4 regions of the Sporolactobacillus terrae genome follow, and region 1 is predicted to be linked to each of the others. Evidence: predicted binding sites of a transcription regulator. Region 1 holds the regulator's gene; each other region holds the start of a gene.

Region 1 (5,732 bases):
TCGCGCCAACACCTGCTAAAATGACCGGACGCGTTGCATTGTTAATTAAGGCTACCGCATCATTCAAATCATCTTGAACAAGACCAGGCGTTTTCTTCTCAAAAATCGTTGAAAGTTGAGGCGCACTGTCGGAAATCTCACCTAGCGGAATATCATCCGGAATGGAGAGAACCGCAACGCCGCGTTTTGTATAAGCCGTGCGGATTGCTTGGTTGACAACAGCCGGGAAGCTTTCGGCGCTTGTGATTTTTTTGTTGTATACAGCAACATCTTTAAACAGTTCCACTGTGTCGACTTCTTGAAAATAATCGGTTCCGGTCAAACGTGATGGAATATGTCCGACAAGTACAAGCATCGGTACATGATCCATCTTAGCATCATACATGCCGTTGAGTAGGTGAATCGCACCAGGACCGCCAATTGCAAGGCACACACCGATTTTTCCGGTTAGTTTTGAATAAGCTGCAGCTGCGAGTGAAGCGACTTCTTCATGACGAACCGTGTAAAATTTTATTTTGCTTTCTTCTTTGCGTAATGCTTCAACCATCGTGTCAATGGAGTCGCCGGGGATACCATAGATATGATCAATGCCCCAGTTTTCCAGCAACTTGACGACTGCATCACTTGCTTTTACTTTTCCCATATTGGGTTCCTCCTCCAGAGTTGAATACATTCTTGAAACAGATTTTTGTTTACGTTTCAAGATCTTTCTCTATATAAAATGTGACAATAAATTGAACCTTATGGGTTCATTTTATGACAAATAGAAAAAAATGCAAACCGATATGCTCATAAATCATCGACGGACAGGTTGATCGATACTTCTTTTTCGAATGGATTGTTTCTATAATAGAGAAGAAGCCTTGAAGGAGGGGTTATATTTGAGTTTTGTTTCGATTATTGCATCGAACCAATGGATATCTGTGGTGAGTGACGGAAACCAAGTTGAAGCGAACGATGAGGGAGAAATTCAGATCAGTCTGTCGAAGAAACCAAATTTTGTACGTATTTCAGACTATCAATTCATCGCATGTACGGGAAGTGAGAAACGATTGAAAAGGATAAAACGCATGTTTACGTTTCAAGATCATCCTTATGCGATCGATTCTGCAATGCTTGCACAGCTGAAGGAAGAGGTAACAGCCGTATCTAGTGACCGGCAAGATGTTTTGCTCGCGATAGCCGATGCTGCTGAAGGCTGTGTCTGCCGTATGATCTCAAATAAACCCGGAGCGCGTTGGATCACGATACGTCCGGAGCATGGTAGAGCAGCTACACTTTTTTTAGCGGGGAAAGGAATTGATGAGCAGAAAATCCGCTTTCTGTCTGATGAGTGCAATCGGCTTTTGCGCCATAAAGAGGAGAAATTAGACAATGCGATTATCGTGCAGGTGCAGCTTAATCGCATTGCAGCAACACTTGATTCGACGATTGGTTCCCGAATTTTTCGTTTGACGATTAAGGCACCTTGACGATAAGAAAGTCATCCTGAGTTTGGCGGCAAACCGTGCAAGCGGATGTCATTGCCTGTTCACCAAAGAATCCAACGTTTAATCCTGATCAAAAGTAAGGAAGGCTCCGATTTTAAAAGCGGCCGGAGCGGAAAATTGAAAGAAGGACGATCATAAACATGAAAAGAACGATGGTGACCGCTATGCCAATAATTGGCACGTTACTGATAAGCGATCGAGCACCAAATGCCTCACCGAGAATAATGCATGCCAAAATGATGCTGAATGAAAGCAGCATAATACTGAATGAAATACGGTTCGCAGCGCGATCAACTTTTGCAAGTAGAAATTCTAATTGGGGAAGTTTCATTTCTACACGAGTTTTCCCTTTATTTAAATGCGTGAGTGTTTTCCGCAATAAAGAAGGCAGTTGTATACTGTTGTCAACAACATCATAACTGTTCATGAATAGTTTCTTTGTAAGATCAGTCAGGTTCAATCGGTGTATGAGTAATTTATGACCATAGGGTTCTGCAAGTTCAAGAATACTTATTTCACAATCGAGCTGGGTAATGATTCCTTCGAGCGTGATGAGTGATTTCCCGAGCAGTGTATAGTTCTTTGGAATGCCAATACGATGTTTTTTGGTCACTTCAAAGATATCATGAACGACTTTGCCGATGTGTACTTCTTTAAAAGGGAGCATGTAATATTTTTCACGCAGTGCATCCAGATCCATTTTGAACTGACGTTCATTCAAATCGTCCGGAATGTCAGTCATTACAGACAACGTACGAACCAACATGTCCGTGTTGCCTTTCATTAATCCAATAATTAAATCGCCGAAATCTCGTTTCATCGTTTCATTTAAATAACCGACTTGACCAAAATCAATGTAGCCGATTTTGTTGCCGGAGAAGAAGAATAAATTTCCGGGATGAGGATCTCCGTGAAAAATGCCGAAGACGAGTGCTTGATCCAGAAAGGAACGAACAAGCCATTCACAGAGCGTTTTTTTATCAATATCGGCCGGGGTACGCTCAAGTAAATCCTGCACCTTATAACCGTTAATATAGTCTAAGGTTAAGACGCGAGCTGAGGAGTAATCATCGTAAACCTTAGGAATGACGACTTGATCGTTATCCCTAAAAAAGGAATAAAGCTTTTTGGTGTTTCGCGCTTCTAGTGTATAGTCTAATTCTTTATGAACGGCTGTAGAAAATTCTTCCACGAGATCCAACACTTGATAAGTGCGTGCCCATTCGTACCGTTTATCGACAAGGGAGGCTAAGTCCCATAGAATTTCAATGTCATTGGCAACAACCGATTCAATGTCCGGACGTCTGATTTTAACTGCAACTTTCTCGCCGCTTTTCAATTGAGCATAGTGCGCCTGACCCATTGAAGCCGCAGCGATACACGAATCGTCAAAACGAGCAAAGACGTCTTCAACGGGTGCTCCGAATTCTTCAGCAATAATCTGCTTGATGGATTCTACGTTTACGGGTGTAACCTGATCCTGAAGATTGCGCAATTCGTCAGCAATTTGTTCCGGCAATATATCGGTTCTCAAGCTAAGCAGTTGGCCAAGTTTAATAAAAGTAGGTCCGAGTTCTTCTAACATAAGCCGTATACGTTGCCCTAATGATCTTTGCTCTTGTCCGTTTCCGGATAAATCAGCCGCAATCTGTTTGGGTAATGAGAGCAAATGAAACAAGCCGACATCTTTTACAAGATAGCCGAATCCGTATTTAACCAGAACTGAAACAATTTCTCGATATCTTTTAAGATGACGAATGTGTTTTCCAATCATTGTCGCTTCACCTGAAAAAAGGTTATTTTTCTTCGTTTTCGTTCTGGCTGACAACCGCCTTTAACTGCTTAATTTCAGTTTCCAAAAAGGCTATTTGTTGCTGAAGCTGTGCCAGTTCTTCATGTGTTACAAATCCAAGTTCGTGAAGTGAATCGCTGATGCCTTGATGCAGCTGTTGGTTCAAATTCTCTGTACTTTTCTTACCTTTATCACCTAATGTTTTCAGCAATACCTTCGTTTCATCAGCTGCCGCGCTGCCGTTATTGGAAAGATCACTAAGTATCTTTTCGACTTTCTCCTTGCCGGCAGAGGCTGCCCCGATCCCAATAAGGAAACCTGTTTTCAACCATTCGTTCATCATTCATTCCTCCTTTTCTTTTCTCTATTTTAACCGACTGAACGGTACCTGTATACGGAACCAACCTATTGTCACTTGAAATGCTGTTCTGGAGCACTCGATGGATGAGTTCTAAATCATTCGCTATCCTTTTTATTCCATAAAACAAAACCTCCTGAAGAACGAGACCCTTCAGGAGGTGGTAACAAGCAATGAACGACTGAGAGAAGTTATTTGATAGTGCGAAATACGCCGATTACTTTTCCGAGGATCGCACAGTTATCAAGTAAAATCGGATTCATTGACGGATTCTCCGGTTGTAGACGAATATGGTCCTCCTCTTTGAAGAATCGTTTGACGGTTGCTTCATCCTCATCGGTCATTGCGACAACGATTTCTCCATTTTCTGCAGTGCGCTGCTGACGGACAATCACTTTGTCGCCATCGAGAATTCCGGCGTTGATCATACTTTCACCAGTTACATTAAGAATAAATGCGTCATCGTCTTCAACGATTGAGAGCGGAACAGGGAAATATTCTTCAATATTTTCAACTGCGCTAATCGGAAGCCCTGCAGTTACTTTACCAATAACCGGAATATTGACGGTTTTCTCGGTGAAAATGTCTCCATCATGATCGAGAACCTCAATCGCCCTTGGCTTTGTGGGATCACGTCTGATTAAGCCTTTTTTTTCAAGTCGCGCTAAATGACCATGTACCGTTGAACTCGATGCGAGCCCAACAGCATCACAAATTTCACGTACAGAAGGGGGATAACCTTTACTGGCAACTTCATGTTTTATGTAATCAAGGATTGCTTGCTGCCGATTTGAGAGTTTCATGATACTTCTCCTTTTCCTTATCTTGACAATAGTATAGCATTTGAAAAAAACAGATGCAAACATTTGTTCTAAATGCATTGACACAAATACATGTTCGCATTAAAATAGAGAAAACGAACAAACGTTCTTGAGAACAAGCATTCCTAATGAGGGGGAACTTAAATGAATATGCAGGCAAATCACAAGACCAGAGGACTATCATTTATTATCATATTCTGCATTTTATCTGTTGTCTTATTTTTTACATTAACGAATACAGTTGCTGCGGATCAAACAATATATAAGGAAGTAACGGTCAAGCACGGAGACTCATTGTGGTCAATTGCGACCGATTACAAAGATGAAACGCCGAGACTTACCAAGCAGGCATTCATTGATTGGGTGAAAAATGAAAATGGTTTGGTGCGCGATCAAATTGTTCCCAACCAAAAGCTGATTATTCCAGTGAAAAAAAATAAATAATGAAATCCCAAGCCTTTAAAAGGAGCAAAAAAGACGATTGTGTGCTATACTGTTATATAACAAAAGGATTGATGAAATGATGTATTAGTACAATTGTTTCTTTTCCTTTTTGTTTTTGAAGCTTATGAATCCATTAATGGCATTTTTCCATTAATGGCCATTTTTCATCCTCCTTCAGATGGAAAGCGGACTGATATTCAGTCTATGCTTTCTTTTTTTTACCGATAAAGACAGTAAATCTTGACTTGTGATTTTCCAGTACGGAATCAGCGTCATCTCTTTATTAACTGGGCTCTAAATGCAACCACAAGACACCTGTGGTAGACGAACAGCTGAAATGTTCAAGAAGCGCAAGATTGATGAATAAAAACTGCATGCAGCGTAACCGTACGGAACAGATGCCGCCCGTTCTTTCTGTAACAGAGTTGACCATGATTCGCGAGATAGTGTAAACTGAACTATGGAAATTTGATACAAGGAGGACGCACACTATGCTCTGGTTATACATATTAATAGGCGTGATCTGTCTCGCGGTCGGATTGATTCTCGGTTTCTTGATCGCCCGTAAATATATGATGAGTTATTTGAAGAAGAACCCGCCGATTAACGAAAACATGTTACGCGTGATGATGACACAAATGGGTCAGCACCCATCGCAGAAAAAGATTAATCAGATGATGAAAGCCATCAATAATCAAGTGAAATAAAAACCCTATTGGAACAGGGTTTTTAAGCGGTGAGACTTTAAAAGTCTTGCGAGCGATACATTTACTTGGTTGATCTGTCGATACGTTTTCAGCATCAAATCGTTTAACCTTTCAGGTTTA
Region 2 (5,732 bases), 330 kb from region 1:
TCTGCATCGCATCCGCTCGCGCGCCGGGAATCGATTACCCTAGATGAAATTCAATCGGAGCCGATGATTGCCTTAAAAGAAGGCTTTGAGCTGCGCAAAATTGCGGACAAACTCTGTCGCAAAGCAAACTTCACACCGAACATCACATTTGAAGGTGAAGAAGTGACCACACTGGCGGGACTGGTCGCCGCAGGACTCGGTGCCGCTCTGATGCCGGATCTAAAGGATATCGACCATAGCAAAGTGGCCAAGATCCATGTTCGCTGGCCCAGCTGTTCGCGTCAAATTGGGCTTTCCTGGTATGAAGATCGCCCGCTGTCACCCGCCGCTGCTCACTTTAAACGTTTTGTCTTTACGCATTATCGAAAATAAAAAAGCGCTTCTTGGCCAGTAAATGCCAAGAAGCGCTTTTTGGTTGTCGTATCAAAAATCCATAATAACAGCAGCTTGCTTATTTTACTGCTGATGAATGAAATAGTTTCTGGAAATGTTCATAATCCTGATATCCTAATGTTTTTTACGCTTTTTGCGTGTGCTCGCCGTGTTTCATCGCTTGAACCGCTCGCTGCTGCTCTTCTGTGTGAAAGGTACCGATGATCTTGTTTGTCTCCAAAATATTTGTGAAGGCATTGGGATCAATGGCTTTAATCAGGCGTTCGATCTTGTAGAGTTCGTAATGGCTGATGACGATCATCAAAGTGGTCTTCTTAGATCCGGTAAATCCGCCGTATGAAGGAATCACCGTTATGCCGCGATCAAATTGGTCTTGTATCGCCTTAGTCAGACGCTTCCACTCGTTGGTAACCGTCATCACCGTCAACTTTTGATACTTCGTGTGAATCATATCGATCACATAGCTGTTTACAAAGCGTGAAATTAATGTATACAGAGCATATTGCCACTCATAGACCGCACCCGCAATCACAATAATGATACCGTTTAAGATCAGAAAATATTTTCCTGAAGAGGCATTGCGATTGCGCCGCGTCAAATAGATCGCGATGATATCCAGCCCACCGGTCGAAATCCCATATTTCAGTGCCACCCCCACTCCAATCGCGGAAATCATGCCGCCAAAAATAGAATTGAGCAGCAAGTCTGAAGACAGTGGGTGTAGCGGCAAAACGGTCAGGAAAAACGATGTTAAGACGACGGTAATGAAACTAAACAACGTAAAGCTCTTCCCTACCTTGAACCATCCTAGAAGGGCAATCGGCAAATTCAAGATCAAGACCAGCAGCCCAATGGAAAGATGAATATGCGCGCTGTCAAGCAAAATATCGGAAATCAGCTGGGCTGCACCATTGATACCTGCCGCATAAACATGGGCTGGAACAAGAAATAAATTCATGCTCAATGCACACAAAAAAGCAGCACAAACTGCAATCACTAATTTTTTTATTAGTTCTCCAAATGTAAAGCCAGGTAGCATCTTGTTCTTCCTTCTTCATTTGATATGATTCACTTATTATTGATCTCCCTTAATTCCCCGGGTCTCACATTATAACACCATGAGTATTGGATTCAAGCTTGGGAAACATTTTCCTAATTATTTTATTTGTCACACTAAACGAATGATTCAGCCATGGATTCAAAGTGAACACAAGTGATGAGAAAACCCCTGAGTTGCCCTTCACGATCGGAACTTGTTACAATAGATAAAGCTTAAACAGTGCTTTTTTCACACGTGTTTTGTCTGAGTCAATGAATTAAGTTGACGAGAATATCATAAAGGAAGGCTGAATTTAGCAATAATGAATCACGCTATAATGAGAGAGATCACTTCGACTATTGGCAAAGCTTATTTGAATCCAGCGTCTTTTTTTGACCCCGTTTATTTAAAATTTCTTCGAGAGGTGGGGATTTCATGACACACTTTAATGAAGGAATGACATGTGAGGGAGCACTGGGCAACGAGTCATGTTCACTAAAAAAGGGTAAAAAGCGGTCTTTTCAACGCGTCGAGATTCTGATGTTTATCGATCCGCTTTGTCCGGAGTGCTGGGGATTTGAACCTTTGCTCAAAAAATTTCTTCTTCAATATCATAAGTATATTGACTTTCGTATCTTACTGACAACTAATCATGATACGGCAAATTGCTGCCGATTTCACCAAGCCAAGAAAATTGCTGAGGAATGGGACAAATATGCGCGTCTGACCGGTATGTGCTGCGACAGCGACGTATGGCTTGAAAACCCTCCCTCTCTTTATTCGATTGCCTATGCTATTAAGGCTGCCGAATTTCAAGGGCGCGCGGCAGGTCAAATGTTCCTAAAGCGAGTGCGTGAACAAATCTTTTTGAGAAAACAAGGCTTAAATCAATTTGACGAGCTTCTCAAGGTCGCTCGTCTCGCCGGATTAAATGTACAGGAATTCTCAAATGACTTTCACTCCTGCCGGCCGATCAAAGCATTTCAGTGCGACCGTAAATTAGCCAATGAACTGTCCATTACCGAATTGCCGACTCTGGTCTGTTCAACACCATGTAATGATTCAGAAGCCATTAAAGTGAACGGTCATTATCCTTACTCAGTCTATGTACAGATTCTTAGCGAATTATTAAACGAGCGGCCGATTCCCGCCTCGAATATTCCGCTCAAAGATTACTTTAAACAGCAATTTTTCCTAACCACTCAGGAAGTTGCCGTTATCTATGACCTATCCGAAGACGAGGCATTAAAGGAATTGCACAAACTGCAGCTGCAACAAGTTATCGAGCCGATTATGTTAAAAACCGGACAGTACTGGTCCTATCTTACTCGTGCGAACTAAAAGCTGCATATCGAAACAGATCGCCCTGCTTCCGCTTGGACAGCAGGGTTTTTTCTTGTCTTTCAAACCACTTATCTCATTATACAGAACATATGTTTTTATTTCCAGTATTAAAGGAACGCTTGTTCGTGTATAATAAATCCATAGTTAATGAATGGAGGTGGTGCAGATGGATCATACAATTTTTCTGATCGATATGCAGACGTTCTATGCTTCTGTTGAAAAGATGGACTTTCCGGGATTTAGGAGCAAACCTTTAATTGTTGCGGGCGATCCAAAGCAGCGCAGCGGCATTGTGCTTGCTGCCTGCCCCATCGCCAAGCAATTCGGTGTGCTGACCGCCGAACCGCTTGGACAGGCATTGAACAAATGCCCACAGGCCATCGTCCGTCTGCCGCGCATGCAGCACTATATTAACATGTCTGCCGCGGTGACCCGCTTTCTCCAACACTATACCCATTTGGTTGAACCTTACTCGATCGATGAACAGTTTATGGATGTGACTTCAAGTCTGAACCTTTTTGGTGATCCGCTGACCCTTGCTCAAAAAATCCAACAAGACATGCAGCGGCGTTTCGGGATCTACGTACGAATTGGAATCGGACCAAATAAGGCACTGGCAAAAATGGCATGCGACCATTTCAGCAAAAAGAATCAAACGGGCATTTCTCTATTAAATAAAAGGAATATGGAAAAAAAATTATGGGCGCTGCCGATCGGTGCACTTTTTGGGGTTGGGCAGCGAATGGAACAGCACTTCATCGGGATGGGCATTCGCAAAATCGGCCATCTCGCCCGTTTTCCGGTCGACCTGCTGCGCAAACGCTGGGGCGTGAACGGGGAACTGCTCTGGCAAACCGCTCATGGATTGGACGCATCTCCAGTCTCGCCAAATACATTTATCGACCAAAAAGCAATCGGACATCACCTAACACTTCCCTACGACTACACTGATCAACAAGCGATTCGTGTCATTCTTCTTGAATTAAGCGAAGAAGTGGCGGCTCGTGCCCGCTCAGAAAGGTATATGGGAAGTGTTGTCTCTATAGGTGTGTCCGGTCCCTTTGAGCAGCACAATGGCTTTCATCGCCAAATCACATTGCCTTATGCAACAAATTTTGGTTTGGACATTTACCATGCGGTTCATCGTCTTTTCAACGAAAGTTGGAACCGCCAGCCCATTCGCGCCGCGGCCGTAACGCTCAGTGATCTTCAAAAAAGTACGGAAACGTTTCAATTGGATCTGTTTGCACGGATTGAAGAAAAAGCGAGGCTGAGCGCTGCAGTGGACCGTATTCACTGCAAGTATGGCAGAACAGCACTCTTTCGAGGAGCATCCCTTCTGCCAGCCAGTCAGCTTCGTGTACGTGCAGGTAAAATTGGAGGCCACTTCAGATGAACGATCATGATGTATCTCTTCCCGCATCGGAAATGAGCAAAGATGAAACCCGTATTGCTGCTGAATACATGCTTCTGCCGCTGATTAAAAGAGCTTTCGTCCATGACCGCAAAGCACTTGCAGCTTCGGATACCAAATTTAAGCACCTTTATTTAGAAGTTCTTGACGATATGACGGAACAGGTCAGAGCAGATCTGATAAAAAATAAACAAGAACTTTTTGACCAGCAGATGCAGATGATTCGTCACGACTGGTTCTGCTATGAGGTATATGCACGCGGGCGTTTATTTGAATTGGTCTATCAAAAAAGTGTAGCAATGGATTGGATCTATGAGCGTGTACGCAGTTACCTTCGTCCTTAAGCCCCCGCTGCATGTTTTCGCATAAGCTGTCATAGGCTTGTTTTAAACAAGCTGCGGAGGTTGAACCCGATGAAATTGGTTATGCTCTGTCTGTTGTTTGTAATGGCGGTCCTTTGCTTTGGTTATTTTCTGCTTGGATTGCTGCATTTAGAATCCCTGTTCTTGTCCGGAATCCTTTTCTTTACCCTTATTTTTTTGATTGTTCGCATGCTCACGTGGAATCAGAAGCGCAGCCGCTAAAAGAGGGCGTCTCAAAAGTCAAGTTCTGACTTTTGAGACGCCCTCTTAGTCCATTTTTCGGGTTTCAGAAAAGCAAGCGTTCCGTTTCATCAAGAACATTCGCAAATACATCCATTGCCTGCTGCACCGGTTTCGGTTCAGCCATATTTACGCCTGCTTTTTTAAGAATTTCAATCGGCGATTCCGAACTTCCCGATTTGAGGTAGTTCTTGTAGCGTTCAACAGCCGGTGTCCCTTCCTGAAGAATTTGCGCAGACAGTGCTGAGGCAGCGCTGAACCCCGTTGCATATTGGTAAACATAATAGTTGTAGTAGAAATGCGGGATTCGTGCCCATTCCAGACCAATTTGCGGATCAACAACGATATCCGGTCCAAAATAAGTTTTATTCAAATTGTAGTAGGTTTCAGTCAAAAGATCCGCCGTCAATGCTTCGCCTGCACGAACTTTTTCATGAATGATGTGTTCGAATTCGGCAAACATGGTCTGCCTGAAGACCGTGCCTTTGAAGCCTTCCAACTGATTGTTGAGCAAATACAGTTTTCTTTTCTTATCATCGGTGTGATTGAGCAAATAATGATTTAACAATGCTTCATTGCAGGTGGAAGCTACTTCTGCAACAAAGATCGAGTAATCAGAGTACGGATAAGGTTGGCTGGTGCGTGAATAGTAACTGTGCATCGAGTGGCCAAGTTCATGAGCCAGCGTGAACATACTGTCGATGTTATCCTGCCAGTTCAGCAAGATGTACGGCATCGTGCCGTAGCTTCCGCCTGAATAGCCGCCGCTCCGCTTGTTTTGCGTTTCACGGACATCGATCCAGCGTTTCTTAAATCCATCTCGAATGCTATCCAAATAGTCTTCACCAAGCGGTGCAAGCGCTTTGAGCACGACTTCTTTTGCCTCATCATAGGTGACCTTGATTTTTGCATTCGGCACCAGCGGCGCATAAAGATCATA
Region 3 (5,732 bases), 570 kb from region 1:
GGGCATGAAAACTGTTCGGAAAAAAGCAGTTCTTCGCCGCCGATAATGTCAACCACAACACGGCCGTCGGTCAGCTTCGTTGCTGCTTCGAGCGAATCGGCAAGTCGCCCCTGGACGTTCGGCTTGACAACGATTCGGTCGATCACGACATCAATGGTGTGCTTTTTATTTTTCTCAAGCTGAATCGCTTCAGCAACCTCGCGCATTTCGCCGTCAACGCGAACTCGGACATAGCCTTTTTTCTTGATGTCTTCAAGTGTTTTCACATGAGCGCCTTTTCTTCCGGAGACGATCGGAGCCAGAATTTGCAGCTTTGTCCGTTCCGGGTACTCCATGATTCGGTCGACCATCTGTTCAATCGTCTGCGAGGTGATCTCGACCCCATGTTTTGGGCAGTACGGGTGGCCAATGCGCGCATATAAGAGCCGCATATAATCATAGATTTCCGTTACGGTGCCCACGGTGGAACGCGGGTTGTGCGACGTCGTTTTCTGATCAATTGAAATCGCCGGCGACAAGCCTTCAATCGCGTCGACATCCGGTTTATTCGACTGACCGAGAAACTGGCGCGCATAGGCGGACAGCGATTCTACATAACGGCGCTGCCCTTCTGCATAGATCGTATCGAAGGCCAGCGATGATTTTCCGGACCCCGACAGACCGGTAATCACGACCATTTTATCCCGAGGTATGGTGACGTTGACATTTTTTAAATTGTGTTCGCGTGCGCCTTTAACAACAATATTCTCAAGTACCATGTGCGCGTTATCCCTCCGCTTTCAATTCATAGAGCGCGTCTCTGAGTTCGGCGGCGCGTTCAAAATCGAGTGCCTTCGCTGCTTGCTTCATCTCTTTTTCAATACTGATGATCGCTTTATTGCGTTCACTCTTAGTCATTTTCTTCTTTTTCTTTTTGCCTGTATCTTCTTTCTTTTCCACTTCATAGGTGGCCTTAATCAGTTCTGGAATTGCCTTTTGAATCGTTTTCGGTGTGATGTGATGGGCTTCATTAAATTCAGTTTGGATTTTGCGGCGCCGTGCCGTCTCATCCATTGCCATACGCATCGAATCGGTGATGTGATCAGCATACATGATCACGCGTCCATTTGCATTACGGGCTGCACGGCCAATCGTCTGAATCAAGGATCGCTCCGAACGTAAGAAGCCCTCCTTATCGGCATCCAGGATTGCGACAAGCGATACTTCCGGAATGTCCAAGCCTTCACGAAGCAAGTTGATGCCGACAAGCACATCAAACTCGCCCCGTCTGAGATCGCGAATGATTTCAATGCGCTGCAACGTCTTAATTTCCGAATGCAGGTAGTTGACCTTAATGCCCATCCCTTTCAGATAATCGGTTAGGTTTTCGGCCATCTTTTTCGTCAGTGTTGTCACAAGCACACGTTCTTTTTTCTTAATTCGCAAATTGATTTCATCATAGAGATCGTCAATCTGGCCTTTGATCGGCCGAATCTCAATTTCCGGATCAAGCAACCCGGTTGGCCGGATAATCTGTTCGATCGGCTTGCCGGAATGTTCCAGCTCATAATCTGCCGGTGTCGCCGAAACATAAACGATCTGATGAATCCGTTCCTCGAACTCTTCGAATTTCAGCGGCCGGTTGTCTTTCGCCGAAGGCAGCCGGAATCCATGGTCGACAAGCACATTTTTACGTGCCTGGTCACCGTTGTACATGGCACGGATTTGCGGCAGGGTCGCATGCGATTCATCAACCATAATCAGGAAATCTTTTGGAAAATAGTCGATCAAGGTATAGGGCGATTCACCCGGTTTCCGGAAGGTCAGATGGCGCGAATAGTTCTCGATGCCTGAGCAGAAACCGACTTCCTCCATCATTTCCAAGTCATAACGCGTCCGCTGCTCCAGGCGCTGCGCTTCCAGAAGTTTGCCGTTGTCGTTGAGCACCTTCAAACGCTCATCAAGCTCTTTCTGAATATTGACAATCGCACGTTTCATTTTTTCCTGACCGGTAACGAAGTGCGATGCCGGATAGATGGCCACGTGATCGCGTTCGCCGACGATCTCGCCGGTCATCGGATCCATTTCCGTCAACCGGTCGATCTCATCGCCGAAAAATTCAACCCGGATGCAGTGATCGTCGCGTGAGGCCGGAAAAATTTCGACGACATCGCCGCGCACGCGAAAAGTACCACGTGTAAAGTTAATATCATTGCGTGTGTACTGAATATCGACCAATTGGCGCAGCATGGCATCACGTTCTTTCTCCATGCCCGGACGCAGCGACAGAACGAGCGATCCGTACTCTTCCGGCGAACCTAAACCGTAGATGCAGGACACGCTGGCGACGATGATTACATCGCGGCGCTCGAACAGTGCACTTGTCGCCGAGTGACGCAATTTATCGATTTCATCGTTAATGCTTGAATCCTTTTCGATATACGTGTCGGTTTGCGGGATATACGCTTCCGGCTGGTAATAATCGTAGTAACTGACAAAGTATTCGACCGCATTATTCGGGAAGAATTCCTTGAACTCGTTGTACAGCTGGCCGGCGAGCGTTTTGTTATGCGCAATGACCAGTGTCGGCTTCTTTACGCGGGCAATCACATTTGACATCGTGAAGGTCTTGCCGGTTCCTGTTGCCCCAAGCAAGGTCTGGTGCTTTTCACCATGTTCAATGCCGTGAACCAAGCTATCAATCGCTTCCGGCTGGTCGCCTTGCGGTTTGAAATGGGACACAAGCTGAAAATCCATACCACTGTCCTCCAATCTTCTCCGTTCTATCTATTTAAACGAAAAAAGGTATGATTCGTCTCCACTAGAAAAAATCTTGCCTAAATTATAGCATAACTGTATAAAAAAATGACAGCAAAATGCGAACAGATATTCCTGGTTTGTGGGTAAGCGTCTCCTCAACTGCGCAGCATCATTATAGCCGATGCCAGCGCAAAGTATCGAATAGCGCACGAAAGCCTGTCCTTTAACGGGTACGGTGTATTGGAGTGAAGCATTGGAACGCGCAAGCTTCGATGAGCATTGAGCATCTGCATGCTAAAATCATGAGAGATCACTTGATTCATTTTATGGAAAACTAGAAAACTTCCATGGCGCAGTGCCATGGAAGTTTTCGAAAGTCGGGTTAAGGCTTAATATCTTCACCCATATAACGCTCAATCTCTTGAACCACACTTTTCGCAGCTTTGCGGCTCAAAACGAGCTTGCCGTTTGCAAGAACCAAATTATCCGGTGAAACTTCATTCGTAATCTGGCACGCCATATTCGGCACATATTTTTTAAAGATGATTCGCTCATCTTCCGTGAATATTTCCAAAGGGTCGCCCTCTTTAATATTCATCGTTCTCCGTAACTCAATCGGTATGACAACACGTCCCAATTCATCAACCTTCCGTACAATTCCTGTTGATTTCATTCCAGGATTCCTCCTCTCAGACATTGTTTCATTCAGAGCCTATGCCCAATTATAGCACCATCTTATGTTGCACAACGCATCAGAGACACCGGTATTTTTCATAAACACACAGGTTTGCAAAATAAGTGAAACGCTCACATTTTTTCAGAGTGCTTCAAGTTCAGTAACTATTTTACATTGATTAATCAAAGAATGGAAACAACTCGTTCAGAAATAAATTCGTGCGCCGAGAGCCGCGAGCAGCCCCCGCCCAAAAGCATGAATGAGGACGTTACGATCAAAAGCGTTCCTCTATTCCTGAACGTATTTTGTTTCTGTTATACTATTCGAGATTCGGATCGGCTATTTGTCTTTTGCCTGCATATTCCATTCATCCCTCTCTAGAAAGAGCAAACCGATTTTAAAGTTATCATTCTCGTGAATCGCTCCTTTAACGAAGCGCTGCTCACCGAACCGATCAAACACTTCAAGCTTACAGTACGCACCATGCTTCTGCAATGCTTCATAGAAGTCCGAAACGCTGCTTACTTCCAAATCATTGACACGTAAAATTTCTTCACCGGGAACGATGCCCATCCGGTTCCCAAGTGAATGAGGAATGGCACCAATCACGCGCAGCCCCCGGTTCGGCATCAAGAAATAGAACGGCCGTGTCTGACGCAAATGGTGGTGATACCAAACCAAAGCAAGCCGGCTGATCAGAACGACAGCTCCGCCAATAACAATAAACATCGATTGATGCAAGAGTAATGCTGCTCCGACAAAAGCGGCCATCACTCCTGCTGTCGCCAGCATCCAGAGGGCCGATTGACGTACCGCGGGGCGCGGCATGGCGTAGGTGATTAATTGAGCGATCCCCACCCCAAGCGGAAACAGGGCCAAACTGAATGACGAACCGTTTGACACAAACGGCCATGCACCGACAGCCGGAATCGCCCCGGAAACCGGTACAAGCAAAAACAGCGGCGCAATCCATAATTGGCAAGCTTCGTGGGCGCCTACCAATCCGCCGCGGTAACTGCCGATCAGTCTGGGAGAGGACTGCTGCGTGCCCCAGAAAAAGACGAGCGTACTCTCCATCAGCAGGGCGACGGTCAAAAACAGACCAAATGACACATAATCGATCGAATGAATCTCTTCGATCCAACGATTGAGGAATGCATATGGTGTATGGAAAGCCGGCATCACGGCAGCTGCAATCACGGTCACGCCGCCTGCGATGGCCGGCGACAACAATCGTTGCTGACAGGTGAGCAAAACCGCCACCGTTGCAAGCGACAGCAGCGCAATCACTCCGGGTGCAAGACTCGCACCGGTCACGGCAAGCACAAGCGACCCGCAAAGGCCGACCAGGATGCTTGGAATGATGCTTGCAAAAATTGTGTTGAACATCCCATACGCCTTCACACGAAACGACAACCGCTCCCTTCGCACCCGCTGCGTGCTGTATACAAACAATGCTAAAATCAGCAAATAAAGCAGCGGATTCATAAAAAATGATGCAACACTAGAAAAGATCAATCCGATGATGTCCGACATGTCCAATTCCCCCAGCTTTCGATCCAATCTTCTTGATGTTTCGACAAAAAGCTTGCAGATTCCTGCCCGCACTTTCTTTTAATTATACATGAGTTGACCCTTTGTCGCCGTTCCCAAGGAAAATTTTTACTCTGTTCTTTTGAATTTCCTATCTTCGTTCCAAAACAAGGCCGAAAGCATCAATCATACTTGATCAAACAGCGATCGATGCCTTTTTATTGCTGCGGCTGCTCGCATCAACAAGGCGCGATCCCGCTGGCGCCCGAGCATCTCAATGAGGGGTTCTTGAATCTTTTTGAGATAGTTAAAAATGATACCGGCCCCTCTCACTTCTTTTTCATTAAGCATTCTGGTCCTTCATTAAGCAACTCGTAACATAAGCGGAGTTTTTTCGGTTATATGCAGAGCAGATCTCATTTCGGAGTACATAAGCGGAGGTTTTCCGGTTATGCAAAGCAAAATCCCTCCTGTTCACGTTTTTCCAGTTGATAAGCGGAATCTCTCCGTCGATTTACTTCCGCAGGATGCGGTGACTTTCGCGTTGCATACAGGACGTACTTCCGCAGGATGCGGTGACTTTCGCGTTGCATACAGGACGTATGCGCACTTAGCGAAAGTTCCTTTAAATTAGCGAAAGTTCCTTTACATAGCGGAAGTTCCTTTCATCACCTTGTGCGCGTACGACACTCCAGCTGCTCGCTTGCCGCGGGCAGTCCAGGAGCCTCCTCAAACATGCTGAGATCTGCGGGGTCTCCTTTGGCCTGCACTCCCGCAGGCGTCT
Region 4 (5,732 bases), 600 kb from region 1:
CGAAACGCTGTTCAAAAAGAACGCGTGGCACACGGCCCTTACGGAAACCAGGTACGTTGACCTTTTTAACAACCTTTTTAAAAGCTTTATCAAGGGCTTGATTAAAACTTTCGGCATCAACTGAGAACGTCAGTGTGCCTACATTACCTTCTTTTTTTTCCCATTTTGCATCTACAGTCATTCGTTTTACCTCCAACATCTATCTTCATGCTATTCTGCATCTTGGTTTTCTGCCTGAATGGCGTACAAAGTCATCATTTGTCCGCCAGTTCGAGGCTAATGACTCGACTACTTTGGCAACGCAATTGCAAACCATGTTATTATAACATAACCGTTTCCTATGAAAAACACATTTGTTGCAAATTATCGACATAACCACATGTTTCAATACGCTAAGACCAAATGTCGTATGCCTCTACACCATGCAGCATGCTGCTCGCCGCGCAAAAATCATCCTCATTGACACCAAAATGCGCAAGAACGTCTTTTTTTTCCTGTTCCGATTCACCGCCCATCGCCCGTAAGCAGAAGAGCGCTGCCCAAACTTCTGGTTGACTCGGTACAATCGGTTTCGGATAAACATTCATGGTAAACATGCGCTCCATTTCAACTGCCGACGTGGTCAATGTCGGATTTTCCGATTCCATCGTCCGGCGAATTACAGCTTCAATTTGATCCGCAAACTCTTTATTCAAAAAATCCGCGTGATCCAGCTGTGCATCGTAAATTTCACCAAATTTGTGCACGGCCACTTTCTGAGCAAGATGTCCTTCCTTAACCGCACAAAGCAACATCGTCTTAAGCTCGGTAGGCTGCTGATCATCGAGTAGAAAACGCTGGATTTCCGGAAGATGGGTTGTTTTTAATTGATCAGCTAAGTTATTGAGGAGCAGCATTTGGCTAATGGTGTCCGCCTTCTCCAATGCCGGCCAGTCAATGGACGATTCCCGATGCTCCGTGTCCGCATCAGGTTTCGTCATTTGATCCGTTTCATCGGCTTCCTCCAAACCAACATCGCTCCACGAGGGTTCATGCAGACGAATCTGACAGAATTTCTGCATGTGAACCAAAAACTCTTTGAATTCGATGGGTAATCCTTTTTTCTTACGAATCGTCAGGATCTCACGGATCGCGCTTGTATAATCCTTGCGCTCAATAAGAATGGTAAGATAAAGTCGAAACACCTCGTAAAAATAGGGAGTATCTGCTTCAAGCAGCAGCACCACGGCTTTTTCCGCTTCCGAGTAATCCCCCAGTTCAATGGAGCAAACGGCCCACCCGTAAAGCGCACGAACATCCCGCACATTCAATTCCAAAAGCTTGCCAAACAACTGACAGGCTTCCTTGTGTCTATTCTCTTCAACCAGCAGCATGGCTTTGCTCAGTAAGCGTTCTTCCAAATGAGGAATCGGCACCACCTTGTCGCTGCCGCCAATCGATCCACCTTTTTTTTTCATCGTTCGTCCCGCTTCCAAAACTTTATTTTAAGAATATCAGTTTCTGGCAGGCTTCGCAATTTAGGTGCGAAAAGCTCCCTCAAATTTGCTCAATCAAATGAGAATGCCCAGGCACCGTTGCGGAATACGGGCACGCGCCTGCCGTCTTGAGTGATGCCATCAATATCCAGTTCTTCAGATCCAACCATAAAATCTTCATGAATTAAGCTATCGTTTACTCCCGCCTGATCTAGGCCGACTTCATCGAGATCGTTACCGCCTTTAATACATGTTGGATATGCTTTCCCCAATGCCAAATGGCACGATGCATTCTCATCAAAGAGCGTGTTATAGAAAACGAGTCCCGATTCAGACACCGGTGAATGATGCGGAACCAATGCCACTTCGCCGAGCCGGCGCGCATTCGGATCAGAGTCAAGCAGATGCCTCAACGCATCTGCGCCTTTTTCTGCTGTAAAATCAACGACTTCCCCATCCTTAAAAGTGAGCGAGAAACCGTCAATGATGCGGCCGTCGGCATTCAGCGGTTTGGTACTGGAAACGGTACCGTTGACACCGCGTTTATGCGGCATCGTAAATACCTCTTCTGTAGGAATATTTGCGTTGAACATAATCCCGCTTGTCGAAGGGCCTGAACCACCGCTCCAAATATGCCCTTGTGGCAAATCAATCGTCAGATCAGTGCCCGGACCAGAATAAATTAATTGTTTAAAGTTCATGCGGTTCATAAATTCACTGGCTTTGTGCATCGTTTCATTATGTTCGTTCCATGCTTCAATTGGATCCTCATTGCCGCTGACTCTGCTGATACGCAGAATTTCTTCCATGAGCAGCGTTTGCGCTTCGCCTGTATTTTTGTTCGGGAAGATTTTTTTCGCCCATGCCTTTGTCGGGTATGCGACAATCGACCATTGCGTTTCATCTTTCATAATGCATTCCATATACGGCTTCAACCCATTACTGGATGCCTTCATATAGGCACCGACACGCGCATCGTCGATCGTATCCAACAAATCCGGGTTGGGTCCGTAAATATGTAAAACTGCATAGTTATCTTTGACTGCTGCATTTTGCGCAGCAAATTTCCAATCTGGAATCTGCTTTAACGCTTCTTCAGGTGCCCGCTCCAGACGCAACCTTTCCGTTTCATCATCGCCCCATCGCATCGTGACGTCTTTTGCACCCGCTTGGTAGGCCTCCTCAGCAACAAGATTCGCAAAGTGTGCGGCTTCAATCGGCGACGTCAGGAACAAGCCTTGCCCGGGCTGCAGATTAACGCCAATTTTTATCGCCAGTTTGGCAAACTTTTTTAATGATGCTTCAAATGGTTCCATAATCTTGCCTCCATGTTTCTTTTTCTTAATTATAGCCCACTTTATACCTATGGAAAACTTTGGATCCGGTAAACCTTTTGATAGACTCCACCTGAGAACGTATATTCGTGTATACTATTCCTTAGAAAATAAGGAGGGGTTCGGGTGAAGCATAACAAATTGACAAAAGGATCAAATATGCGCTGGGAGTCAAGCCGAATGATGCTCCCTGAACATGTTGCCGTACTCAGAGAAATGGCACGCCACGCGGATAGAATCGCAAAACCGCAATTAGATGAGCAAAAGCTTGAGGAAATTGAACGTATGATTCATGATGCCTCAAGCAGAAAGCTGCCCATCGATCTTGACTATTATCATGATGGGAAAATCCATACATTGAAGAACTGTACCGTATCCATTGATTCGTATGTTCAGAAGGTACGCATTTCCAATTCATCAGGTATCTCTCAAAACCTCCCACCGCAAACTATTGTTGACGTTCGATTCAGCAGCCGGCAGGACGTTTGACTCCTTGCAGAATCTGCGTTCAGATCTGCTATACTTTATGTGGAACATCAAGACAGGAGGGATCATACGATGTGCGGACGATTTACGCTAATCGCTCCTTTTGAGTATTTGATTTATCGATTTCAGATTAAGCACGCATCGGGAGAAGCGCGCTATCAACCCAATTATAATGTCGCACCCGGTCAGAATATTGTCGCTGTCGTCAACAGTTCGGGTGGAAATCGAATGGGATTCCTCCGCTGGGGCTTAATTCCCTCTTGGGCCAAGGACGAGAAAATCGGCTGGAAATTGATCAACGCCCGGGCTGAAAGCATTGCGGAAAAACCAAGCTTCCGCCACGCGTTCCGCAGAAGACGCTGCCTTATTGTTGCTGATTCTTTTTATGAATGGACGCATCAGACGCCTAGGGAAAAGGTGCCCTTTCGATTTGTTATGAAATCCGGATCGCTTTTTGCAATGGCCGGGTTATGGGATTCCTGGCAGACCAAAGACCAGCAATTGATTCACAGCTGCACCATTATTACGACTGAGGCAAACTCAATCATGCGGCCGATTCATGACCGAATGCCGGTGATCTTGAATCATGAAGATGAAGCACGTTGGCTCAATGCTTCCAGCGATCCGAAAAAACTGCTTGATCTTCTTCGTCCGTATGATTCAGGGCAGATGGACTGCTACGAAGTATCACGCGATGTCAACTCACCGCGCAACAACGCCCCTTACCTGATCGAAAAGCAGCAAACCCATCACGAGTAAAATTGGGCAAAAACTCAAGCGCAGATACCGATCGTTTCATATAAATAAAGTATCTCGTGATGAGGAGGTGTCGACTCATGGGTGCTGTATATGGCGGATATGGCAGCGGCTTCGCATTGCTGATCGTTTTGTTCATTTTACTTATCATTATTGGTGCTGCTTATGTTTATTGATTTCTTCGTCCATCAAAGGACAAAAAAAATCCGCCGCTCCTTCAGAAGCTGGCGGATTTTTCTGTAGTCTCAAAGCGAAGCTTGATAAATGGCAAGTGCATCTTGCCTGCCGAGAACCTTAAATTGACCGAAAGCGCCTCGGGCCATCGCACGATCAGCGAGAAGATCAAGCTTGCTGTCGTCAATCGAATAGTCCGCCAGTCTACTTGGTGCCCCAATGCTTGTCCAGAATTCACGAAGCGCCCGGATTCCTTCAAGGGCAACCTCCCGATCCGATTTGCCCAGCGGATCGACATGGAAAACACGCTCGGCCAGTTGCTTAAATCGAGCGACATTAACGTCTAGATTATGCTTCATCCAATTTGGGAACAGAATCGCTAAGCCGCCGCCATGTGGAATATCATACACTGCGGATACTGCATGCTCTAGATTGTGACTTGCCCAATCACCCTCAAAGCCCATCGAAACCATCCCATTCAAAGCCATTGTGCCGCAATAGAGAATCGTTTCGCGGAGCTGATAATTTTCAAGATCATGAACAAGCTTCGGGGCAGCCTCAATGACCGTAAGCAAAATCGACTCACACAGGCGGTCTTGAAGGGGTGTATGTTTTGCCGGATGAAAATAATGTTCAAAGACATGAGCCATCATATCCACCATACCGTAGATGGTTTGATTTTTCGGTACAGAGAACGTGAAGCTGGGATCAAGGATAGAGAATGCAGGGTATGAAAATGGACAACTCCATCCGTATTTTTCATGCGTTTCCCAATTTGTGATTACAGAGTTTGGGTTCATCTCCGATCCGGTCGCGGCAAGCGTGAGCACCGTACCGAATGGAAGGGCATCCTCTGCCGTCTCTTGACGAGTAATAAACGCCCAAGGATCACCGTCAAACTTCGCGCCGACAGCAATCGCTTTGGTGCAGTCGATCACGCTTCCGCCTCCCACAGCGAGCAAAAAGTCAATCGCATGGTCGTTGCAAAGCGCAATGCCTTTTTTTACCGTTGTCAATCGTGGATTAGGTTCAACGCCTGCAAGTTCATAGACCTCGGCACTCATTGCCTTAAGCTGTTCGAGCACTTGATCATACAGCCCGGTGCGTTTAATACTCCCGCCCCCATAGACCAATAAAACACGTTTGCCGTATTTCGCGACCTCTGTTTTCAATTGATCAAGCTGCCCTTTGCCGAAGATGAGTTTAGTCGGGTTGTGATAAATAAAATTGTCCATAAAAGGATCACTCGCTTTCATAATAGATCTTCCGTCATTTCGTTCTCCTTCATTATAACCGCAGCACAGCTTTCTCGTTAAGAGAAAACCCCATTGTCAAAAACGATCATGCGTGTTGAATACGCTCAAGTCCGGTGTTTAGTCACATTTCTTTTTGAATTTTCTTGTCCGATAGGTGATAATGAGCGTATACGAAGTTAGCGGTTCAACCTTAAGCTTAAGGATGTGTCATGGATTGTTCTTTTCAACCTATCGCCTCGGCCAGCTTGGAC

The links. Region 1 encodes LexA, which represses DNA repair genes until DNA is damaged. Its sites were predicted from a motif close to CGAACATATGTTCG; they were not measured.
Region 2: K7399_RS03160 (DNA polymerase IV) is a predicted target of LexA. The motif match lies at 2,889-2,902, and genes of this name have one in related genera.
Region 3: uvrB (excinuclease ABC subunit UvrB) is a predicted target of LexA. The motif match lies at 2,859-2,872, and genes of this name have one in related genera.
Region 4: K7399_RS07770 (YolD-like family protein) is a predicted target of LexA. The motif match lies at 2,886-2,899, and genes of this name have one in related genera.

The regions. Positions count from the first base shown of each region.
Region 1 is NZ_CP082837.1:1,029,141-1,034,872, forward strand. It holds gene K7399_RS04695 (pyruvate oxidase) at 1-643, opposite strand, end outside; gene K7399_RS04700 (hypothetical protein) at 882-1,472, shown strand; gene K7399_RS04705 (ABC1 kinase family protein) at 1,585-3,264, opposite strand; gene K7399_RS04710 (phasin family protein) at 3,287-3,625, opposite strand; gene lexA (transcriptional repressor LexA) at 3,832-4,446, opposite strand; gene yneA (cell division suppressor protein YneA) at 4,606-4,905, shown strand; gene K7399_RS04725 (YneF family protein) at 5,397-5,612, shown strand.
Region 2 is NZ_CP082837.1:701,753-707,484, reverse strand. It holds gene K7399_RS03175 (LysR family transcriptional regulator) at 1-372, shown strand, start outside; gene K7399_RS03170 (YitT family protein) at 518-1,432, opposite strand; gene K7399_RS03165 (DsbA family protein) at 1,868-2,773, shown strand; gene K7399_RS03160 (DNA polymerase IV) at 2,943-4,172, shown strand; gene K7399_RS03155 (YhjD family protein) at 4,169-4,534, shown strand; gene K7399_RS03150 (hypothetical protein) at 4,604-4,774, shown strand; gene pepF (oligoendopeptidase F) at 4,839-5,732, opposite strand, start outside.
Region 3 is NZ_CP082837.1:462,985-468,716, reverse strand. It holds gene uvrA (excinuclease ABC subunit UvrA) at 1-758, opposite strand, end outside; gene uvrB (excinuclease ABC subunit UvrB) at 766-2,736, opposite strand; gene K7399_RS02075 (AbrB/MazE/SpoVT family DNA-binding domain-containing protein) at 3,122-3,412, opposite strand; gene K7399_RS02070 (cell division protein) at 3,755-4,951, opposite strand; gene K7399_RS02065 (hypothetical protein) at 5,135-5,299, opposite strand.
Region 4 is NZ_CP082837.1:1,627,484-1,633,215, forward strand. It holds gene tig (trigger factor) at 1-181, opposite strand, end outside; gene K7399_RS07760 (tetratricopeptide repeat protein) at 393-1,457, opposite strand; gene K7399_RS07765 (aminopeptidase) at 1,547-2,791, opposite strand; gene K7399_RS07770 (YolD-like family protein) at 2,936-3,298, shown strand; gene K7399_RS07775 (SOS response-associated peptidase) at 3,368-4,054, shown strand; gene K7399_RS07780 (YjcZ family sporulation protein) at 4,132-4,227, shown strand; gene K7399_RS07785 (iron-containing alcohol dehydrogenase) at 4,297-5,460, opposite strand; gene K7399_RS07790 (TIGR01906 family membrane protein) at 5,696-5,732, shown strand, end outside.